Regions from separate parts of the Streptomyces sp. NPDC086777 genome, predicted to be linked through region 3. Evidence: riboswitches for the same ligand, from Rfam matches in the RefSeq annotation. Region 3 holds a riboswitch; each other region holds the start of a gene.

What was found. A riboswitch is a leader RNA that binds a small molecule or an ion and turns the genes downstream of it on or off. The one in region 3 is predicted to bind cyclic di-AMP.
Positions count from the first base shown of each region.
Region 1: it holds a riboswitch for cyclic di-AMP, as region 3 does, so the genes downstream of both, AB0472_RS40265 (transglycosylase family protein) here and AB0472_RS24835 (M23 family metallopeptidase) in region 3, are expected to answer to the same signal.
Region 2: it holds a riboswitch for cyclic di-AMP, as region 3 does, so the genes downstream of both, AB0472_RS04980 (M23 family metallopeptidase) here and AB0472_RS24835 (M23 family metallopeptidase) in region 3, are expected to answer to the same signal.
Region 4: it holds a riboswitch for cyclic di-AMP, as region 3 does, so the genes downstream of both, AB0472_RS32385 (transglycosylase SLT domain-containing protein) here and AB0472_RS24835 (M23 family metallopeptidase) in region 3, are expected to answer to the same signal.

Region 1 covers NZ_JBFBJI010000048.1:41,234-43,428, forward strand. The annotation lists gene eno (phosphopyruvate hydratase) at 1-210, opposite strand, end outside; gene AB0472_RS40265 (transglycosylase family protein) at 613-1,302, opposite strand; cyclic di-AMP (ydaO/yuaA leader) riboswitch at 1,307-1,481, opposite strand; gene AB0472_RS40270 (transglycosylase family protein) at 1,676-2,195, opposite strand, start outside.
Region 2 covers NZ_JBFBJI010000003.1:22,030-24,224, forward strand. The annotation lists gene AB0472_RS04975 (aldo/keto reductase) at 1-52, opposite strand, end outside; gene AB0472_RS04980 (M23 family metallopeptidase) at 129-1,166, opposite strand; cyclic di-AMP (ydaO/yuaA leader) riboswitch at 1,174-1,334, opposite strand; gene AB0472_RS04985 (PP2C family protein-serine/threonine phosphatase) at 1,585-2,195, opposite strand, start outside.
Region 3 covers NZ_JBFBJI010000018.1:56,977-59,171, forward strand. The annotation lists gene AB0472_RS24830 (GntR family transcriptional regulator) at 1-9, opposite strand, end outside; gene AB0472_RS24835 (M23 family metallopeptidase) at 371-1,126, opposite strand; cyclic di-AMP (ydaO/yuaA leader) riboswitch at 1,139-1,302, opposite strand; gene AB0472_RS24840 (pitrilysin family protein) at 1,495-2,195, opposite strand, start outside.
Region 4 covers NZ_JBFBJI010000028.1:46,848-49,042, forward strand. The annotation lists cyclic di-AMP (ydaO/yuaA leader) riboswitch at 1,086-1,282, shown strand; gene AB0472_RS32385 (transglycosylase SLT domain-containing protein) at 1,288-1,776, shown strand; gene AB0472_RS32390 (HAD family hydrolase) at 1,790-2,195, opposite strand, start outside.

The DNA.
Region 1 (2,195 bases), on a different contig from region 3:
GACGGCCTTCTCGACACCCTTGCCCTGGTAGCGGTTGGGGTCGCCGTCACGGAGCTCGATGGCCTCGAAGGCACCGGTGGAGGCGCCGGACGGAACGGCGGCACGACCCGTGCTGCCGTCGTCGAGGCCGACCTCGACCTCGACCGTGGGGTTGCCTCGGGAGTCCAGGATTTCCCGGGCTACGACGACGTCGATGGACGGCACGAGCATCTCCTTCTTGGGATGTGACGCTGGTTGTGCGGGGCGCACGCGGGCCTCGTCGGCCCTTGCTCAGCCTTGCGACTAGAGCCTAACCGTCCCGGGGCCGTCGGCCGGCACGACCGACCGGCCCGTGGACATACAGACGGTACTCATTGTTCACGTGCGGAACAAAGGGGGTCCCGATGAAGAACGGGAGAAGAGCGGGCCAAGAAGGGGACGGCGGCCCGGCGGCAAAGAGAAACCCCGCCCCGGTGCGTTCGGGGGAAAACGCACCGGGACGGGGGTCCGTGGGGGACGGGGGTGACCCTCACGTGGTCTCCACTATGGGGACCACGGCTATGGGGGAGCTGTGGTTCGGCTGGGCATCGCCCAGCACTTTCGGTGGCCGCTCCGCGGGCTGCGTCAGGTGTCCTACTTCAGGTGCAGCTGCTGGCCCGGGTAGATGAAGTCGGCGTCCTCGACGATGTCCTTGTTCAGCTTGAACAGCGCCTGCCAGCCGCCCTTGACCTTGTGCTTCTCGGCGATCGAGCTGAGGGTGTCGCCCTTGACGACCTTGTACTCGCCGTCGCCCTTCTTGACCTTCTTGCCGGCCGGGGTGGTGACGGTCTTCTTGGCGGCCGGGCGCTCGGCGGAGCGGGAGGCGGCCTGGGTGTCGGTCGAGCGGGTGCTGGTGCTGCTGCCCGACGAGCTGGAGCTGGAGGAGCTGCTGGAGCCGCTGCCGGTGTAGGTGGCGCCGGACAGGCCCGTGCCGCAGACCGGCCAGGCACCCTTGCCCTGGGCGCCGAGGACCTTCTCGGCGATCTCGATCTGCTGCGCCTTGGTGGCCTGGTTGGCCTGCGCGGCGTACTGCGTGCCGCCGTACGCGGCCCAGGTCGAGGCGGAGAACTGCAGACCGCCGTAGTAGCCGTTGCCGGTGTTGATGGCCCAGTTGCCGCCGGACTCGCACTGGGCGACGGCGTCCCACTCGGAGGCGGTGGCGGCGGAGGCGCTGCCGGCCGCCATCAGCGGGGCCGCGACGGCGACGCCGGTGACACCGGCGACAGCGATGGCGCGGACGGCCTTGGACGGACGACGGTGCTTGCCCTTGCCGGAGAACAGCATGGATCGATCCCCTCACCGACGCCTGCGAGGTGAGCTGTCGGGTTCGGGCCGGTTGAGTTGCCCGGCCGCACACCCGTGTGTCGGTGCGCGGCTTCACCCCGAGCCGGATCGGCGGCCTCAACCACCGGTCCCGGCACTTACCTTGGGTCCCCCGCTCCTGCCTACGGCGCATGACGCGACGACTGTTCCCGGGTGGCCGCTGGCAGGACTCGGCGTTGCGACGGCCGGGGCTCGTGGTGACGAGCGGCCTCGACCGTAAACAGGCGATCAGGTGAATTTCAAAGATGATCAGGGCTTCTGAGACTCATCCCACACTTTCACCAGAACGGACATTCAGCCCGAAGCGGGGCGCCAACTCCCGCCGCCTTTCGCCCTATTCGGTACCGAGTTTCAGGGTCTGACCGGGGGCGATGGCGTTCGGGTCGGAGCCGATGTCGGCCTTGTTCGCGGCATAGAGCGCGCGCCATCCGCCGTCGAGACCAAGGGAGTCGGCGATGGAGGCGAGGGTGTCGCCGTCGTGGACGGTGTAGGTGTCGCCGCCACCGGAGGCATGCCGGCCGGAGGAGGTGTCACTCTGACCGTTTGTCACACTTTCGTCCGCCGAGTCGCCGCGGTGCTTGCCGCCGCCGCTCACGGCGCCCGTGTCGACCAGGCTCCAGGAACCGCCGGTCCGCCACGAACTGTCCGACTTGTCGGACCCGGAGATGACGGGACTCTCGCTCGCCTTCGAGGCGCCGGAGCCGGAATCGGAGCCGGAGGATTCCGACTTGCCCGTCTTGTTCGACTTGCCGGATGCGTCGGCCTTGGAGTCACTGCCGGTGCTCGCGCTCGCGGAGGGGGTGGCGGAGTCGCTCCCGGAGTCCGTGGCCCCCGAAGAGGAGTCGGAACCGGAG
Region 2 (2,195 bases), on a different contig from region 3:
GGTCGGAGGCGCCGAGCTTACGGAGCGAAGGGGAAGCGGAAGAAGCAGTCATGCTTCACTTCAACACGCGTTCCCCGGCACCCCATGCCGACGCGACACGAAGATCTTGTGAAGCGCGGCGGTCCGGATCAGGGGTTGAGGCCCTTGCCGCGCAGCCAGGTCATGGGGTCGATGGCGGTGGCCTGGCCGTTCGGGTGGACCTCCAGGTGGAGGTGCGGGCCGGTCACGTTGCCGGTGGCGCCCACCCGGCCGATGACGTCGCCGGTGGCGACCTTCTGGCCGACCTTGACGCCGATCGAGGACTGGTGGCAGAACCACAGCTCGGTGCCGTCGTCGAGGGTGATGATCGTGCGGTAGCCGTAGGAGCCGGCCCAGCCCGCCTCGGTCACCGTGCCGCTGTGCACGGCCTTGATCAGCGTGCCGGTGGGCGCGGCGAAGTCGAGGCCGGTGTGGTACCCGGAGGACCACATGGAGCCGGCCTGACCGAAGGTGCCGGTGATCGTGTACGAGACGACGGGCAGCGTGTACTGCTTGGCCAGCTCGGCGAGGCGGGCCTGCTCGGCCTTCTCCTTCGCGGAGGCCTCGGCCTTCTCCTTGGCGTCGGCGGCCTTGGCGGCGGCCGCCTTCTCCGCCTTGGCCTCGGCGGCCGCGATCGCCTTGTCGGCGGCGGCGACGGCCTTGGCGCCGGCCTTGGTGTCGAGCTGGCTCTGCTGCTGTGCGGCCTGGGCGATGATCCGGCTGCGCAGCGCCTCGCCGGCGTCGGACGAAGAGGAGTCCGCGTCGGTGGCGGTCGTCGTGGTGACGCTGCTGAGCGCGGTCTGGGTGGCCTGGTGGCCGCTGCCCTCGCCGAGCAGGGCATCGACCGAGGAGGGCAGGTCGGGCAGCGAGATGGAGACCGGCGGCTTGCCGGTGTTGGCGCTGGCCATGCCGCCCGCGCCGACGGCGGCTATGACGCCGACGCCGAGAACCGTGGAGCTGCGGGCGAGCCCGCCGCCCTTCTGCTTGGCGACCCGGTGCCGGCCGCGCGCCGCGGAGAGGGACTCCTCGGTGGGGTTCCACTCCTCGAAGGGGCCCTCGTCGGCGCGGTAGCCGCCGTAGGCGAAGGTCTCGGGCCGGCGCTGGCTGGGCACGAACGGGGCTGTCGGAGCAGGCGGGTTGGACGCCACGCGGGCGCACTCCTTTCCTTCCGCCGCCTACCGGGTTAGCTGACGGGTTCGGAGCGGGAAGGTCTCCTACGCGCGTATAACGGCCGTTTCGTACCCGGCGGTTGACGTGCGATTCACCCCAAGGTGGTGGTTCCCCGGTTCCCTTGCGGGATTCGGCGCGTGCGCACGGAGCCGTCGCGGGTGACGGCTGGGACGACCGCGCTGCGTTATCGAACGTTAATAGACGCGGCGGCCAGATTCCAAGCCGTTCGTCTTGATCATTAAGCTTTCAAGGTTTGGACTTACCTGCCACGACCGGTCGAAATCGGTCGAGTCGGCGGTGCGCGCCGCTCAGCTCAGGAGTCACACAGGTTTTGATGGTGTCTCAGTTGTCATGCGCAGGGACGTCACCCGGACACCGAACGTGACCGCCCGCCGTTCAGGGCCGTCGTACGGCGAGCAGCGCCATGTCGTCCGTCATGCCGCCGCCGGTGTGCCGGCGTACCTCGGCCGCGAGCCGGGCCACCAGGGCGCCGGGGGCGGCGGCGGTACGGCCGGTCAGCCGCCGCTGCGGGTCGTAGAACCGGCCGTGCGCGTCCCGCGCCTCGGAGAGGCCGTCGGTGTGCAGCAGCAGCGTGGCGCCGCTCGGGAACGCGTGCTCGGCCGCCCGGTCGGGCCACGCCCCCAGCTCGCCCATCCCGAGCGGCAGCGCGGCCTCCGGCGCCCGCACCGGGCGCACCTCGCCGTCGCCGTGCAGCAGCAGGGGCGGCGGATGGCCGCGGTTGACGAGCCGGAGCGTGCCGTCGCCGTGCGGGAGTTCGGCGAGTACGGCGGTGGTGAACCCCTCGTGTGCGTCGATGCCGCCGCGCCGGATGCCCTCACGTGCCAGCGCCCGCTCCAGCCGGCCGGCCACCGCCTCCAGCGTGGCCTCCTGCTCGGCGGCCTCCCGGAAGGCGCCGATGACCACGGCGACGGCGGCGACCGCGCCCATCCCCTTGCCGCGGACGTCGCCGACGACCAGCCGCACGCCGTACGGGGTGTCCTGGACGG
Region 3 (2,195 bases):
AATACGCATGTCCGACCTCCGTCTTAATCCCCGCGAAACGCCGCCGAGTGGCGCCCGTTCCGTGACTCTATTGCAATGAGCCGGAATTTCCGAAGGGGGGCCGGAATCCAGGGATATATTTTGGACAGTGGCGGCACGAAAACGACGAAAGCCCCGGCGCAGAGGCCGGGGCTTCGGAAGATCTCACGGGTTGTCGTCGCCGGACGGGTGCGGGTGCGTAGGGGTTGCTCTCGCCCCTCTCAGGGGCGTCAAGCACAGTGCCCCTGAAAGGGGCGCGGGGAACTGGGCGACCAGCCACGACGTACCCGCGCCCGGCGCACGCATCGCAACCCCCTCGTCGTTCTCGGCACCGGACCCGCGTCCAGCTCTCTCAGACGTTCACGCCGTGCTTGCGCAGGTAGGCCACCGGGTCGACGTCGGAGCCGTACTCGGGGGTCGTACGGGCCTCGAAGTGGAGGTGCGGACCGGTCGTGTTGCCGGTCGCGCCGGAGAGGCCGATCTGCTGGCCCGGGGTGACCTTCTGCCCCACCGAGACGCCGACGGACGAGAGGTGGCCGTACTGGGTGTACATGCCGTCGGCCATCTTGATGACGATCTCGTTGCCGTACGCCCCGCCCCAGCCGGTGGAGACGACCGTGCCGACGCCGACCGCGTGCACGACCGTGCCGCTCGCGGCGTGGAAGTCGATGCCGGTGTGGGAGCCGGACGACCACAGGGAGCCGCCGGTCTCGTAGCCGGTGGAGACGTAGGAGTCGCTGATCGGCGCGACGAAGGTGTTGAGGCGCTTGCGCTCGGCCTCGCGGGCGGCGCGCACCTTGGCCGCGCGCTCCTTCGCGGCCTGCTCCGCGGCCTTCTTGCGGGCGGCCTCCTCGGCCGCCTTGCGCTCGGCGACCGCCTTTTGGGCGGCGGCCTGGGCGTCGATCTGCTCGGCGACGGAGTCGCTGATCGTGATGACCGGGGTGAGGCCGGTCTGCTCCACGGAGTTCTCGGCGGCGAGCGCCGGGGCGGCGGAGACGGTGCCGATCACACCCGTGGTGGTGAGGGCCGCGATACCGGCGGCCTGCGCGGTGGTGCGCTTCACCCGGCCGGGACGACGGTGCTTCCCGGAGGCGCACATGAACGCCATGTAGAGGCTGGTCCTTTCCTTCCCTCTCGCCTACCGGGTTAGCTGACGGGTTCGGAGCAGGAAGGTCTCCTACGGGCCCCCTCGCGACACGCGCGGGCGCCCGATTCACCCCAGGGACTGCATGGGTCCCCGGCTCCCCTGGCTCGCGCCGTACGGGGACTCGGCGATGGCTGTCCGGTGCCGCGGACGCGGCGCGATGTCTGACGGACAGCCCGGAAGAACCTACGAGGGCCCGCCTTCAATGCTCAAACGAATCACCGTTTTTGTCGCGCATCCCACAGGGCAGACAGGCAACCTCCGCCCCAATCCGGACATTCCAGAGCCCTGGTGGCCAGGCGGTCACCAGGGCTCCGCACACGCGCGTGCCGCTACTCGGCCGTGACGACCGTTACTTCGCCGATCCCGAGCGCCTCCACGGGCTCCTTGATCTGCGCCGCGTCCCCGACGAGGACCGTCACCAGGCGGTCCACCGGGAAGGCGTTCACGACCGCCGCGGTGGCCTCCACGGTGCCGGTGGCGGCGAGTTGGCGGTACAGCGTGGCCTGGAAGTCGTCGGGCAGGTACTGCTCGACCTGGTCGGCCAGGGTGGCCGCGACGGCCGCCGCCGTCTCGTACTTGAGCGGCGCCACCCCGACGAGGTTCTGCACGGCCACGTCACGCTCGGCGTCCGTGAGGCCCTCGGCGGCGAGCGTGCGCAGCACCGCCCACAGGTCCGACAGGGCCGGGCCGGTGTTCGGGGTGTCCACGGAGCCGCTGATGGCGAGCATCGAGGCGCCGGAGCCGTCGGGGGCGGACCGCAGGACCTGCCCGAAGGAACGGACGCCGTAGGTGTAGCCCTTCTCCTCGCGCAGGACGCGGTCCAGGCGGGAGGTGAGGGTGCCGCCCAGGCAGTAGGTGCCGAGCACCTGGGCGGCCCAGACGCGGTCGTGCCGGTCGGGGCCGACGCGGCCGATGAGCAGCTGGGTCTGGACGGCGCCGGGGCGGTCCACGACGACGACCCGGCCGGTGTCGTCGGCGGTCACCGCCGGGACCGGGCGGGGCTGCGCGGTGGAGCCGCGCCAGGCGCCCA
Region 4 (2,195 bases), on a different contig from region 3:
TTTGATCAGCCGATACGACCTGACATCCACTGACTTAACAGGAAGTGCGCGCAGTTGTCCCGAACCGCGATCCAGGCCGTGTCCCGCAGTCGTCGCAGCACCGGTCTCCGCGCCGGGTCCGGATCCGGGGTGACACCCGGGCCCGTCCGGCGGAGAGCCTCCGGACGGCCGCCACCCGGAAACGAGCCCAGCCCCCTCGGCCGCCGTCACCTGCCCGGGCGTACCTCTCCGCACCGTCCACCCGAGCCGGCGGGGCCCCCGATGCGCGAACGGCGGCACCCCGCCCCCGCCCGCACACCCGCTCTCCACGGGACCACGCACGGCGACCTCCACGTTCCGTCGACCTACGCCCCCTCGGCTTGCGCATCCTCGACTCGTGTTCCCCCTGTCCGCATTCCCATGGCCGCCACCCTCTCGGGTTCCCGCCCGGGCGGCCGTCATGACAACGACGCGCACCGCAGGGGAGGTTCCGTCCTCACGGTGGACACGCACACCGGTGGCCACCAGTTCCGGACCCCTCCCCCTGCGAAGTGACGAGAATCACCCAGGCGCGCGTCAGCCCCCGTCACCCGACCTGCCAATCGCCCGCCATGACCTCTCCGTTGGGCCGGGCCACCGGCACGCGCGCGTAGCCAGGGCTTCGGAAGTTGACGAAGCCCTGGCCTCTGCCCCACCCGCCAAGAATCCGCCCAATCCGGCAATTCGGACTATTGATAGCAATTACTTACACTAAGGGCCGCCTCACACGCCTCCGCGGGCGGCAATCCGTGCGAATGCGAGCAGGGAAGCTTTCCGCCCGAACCGGGGAAAGGATGGATTCCGCGAATCCCTCATGTCCGATTTGCCGCTATTGCGGATTCGTGAAGTAGGTCACGTGCCCTCAAATGCCACAAGGCATTGAAGCGACCCCCCTTCCCTTCCCCTGTGGGCCAGTTGAGGGTTGGCACTCGCAAAGGATCAAGCGGTTCATACGCCGCGGATCAAGGCCAATCGGCACGTTGTGTGCATCAGGCTCTTGTTCCGGACATGTGCTCTCGCATACGTTCCGCCTCGCCGGGCGGACGCCGAATCCTGCCGCCGCCCGTAGTGACCCATCGACGAGTTCATTCGCACGGCAGGAGCGGGGGACCCAGGTAAGTCGCCGGACCGGGCGGCCGACGCCGCAGAACAGACGTCGTTCCGGAACGGCTAGGGGTGAAGTCGTATCGCCTTCCGGCGGTGCGGCCGGGCACTCCCCGGGCCCGAACCCGACAGCTCACCTCGCAGGCGACGGAGAGGAACCTCGCCATGTCTGTTGCCGCCCAGCACCGCCGTCCCCGCCGTAACCCCATCGTCCGCACCCTCACCGTCGTCGGCACCGGTGCCGCCGTCCTCGCTCTCCCCCTCATCGGGGCGACGACCGCGTCCGCCGCCGGCTCCTCCACCACGACGGCCTCCACGACCCTCGCCGGGTACCCGAACAACCTCGACGGCTGGATCCGCGAGTCGCTCGCGATCATGGCCGAGAAGAACATCCCGGGCACCTACGACGGCATCCACCGCAACATCATGCGGGAGTCCTCCGGCAACCCGCAGGCCATCAACCTCTGGGACTCCAACGCGGCCGCCGGCATCCCCTCCAAGGGCCTGCTCCAGGTGATCGACCCGACGTTCAAGACGTACCACGTGGACGGCACGTCGTTCGACATCTACGACCCGGTCGCGAACATCACCGCCGCCTGCAACTACGCCGCCGCGCGGTACGGCTCGATCGACAACGTGCACGGCGCGTACTGATCGACGTCCCGCTTCAGTCGAAGAGTCTTTCGAGGACGACGGCGATGCCGTCGTCCTCGTTCGACGTGGTGATCTCGTCGGCGACCGCCCGGAGTTCGGGGTGGGCGTTGGCCATCGCCACCCCGTGGGCCGCCCACTCGAACATCGGGATGTCGTTGGGCATGTCACCGAAGGCGATGGCCCGCCCGGGGCTCAGGCCCAGCCGGTCGGCGGCCAGTGCGAGCCCGGTCGCCTTGGTCACGCCGCACGGCTGCAGTTCGACGGTGCCCGGCCCCGACATCGTGACCGTCGCCAGCGATCCGACGACCGAGCGGGCGATCGTCGCCAGTTCGTCGTCGGACAGGGTGTGGTGCCGCAGCAGCACCTTGCTGATCGGCGCGCACCACAGGTCGTCGCGCCGGGCGACGCGCAGCGCGGGC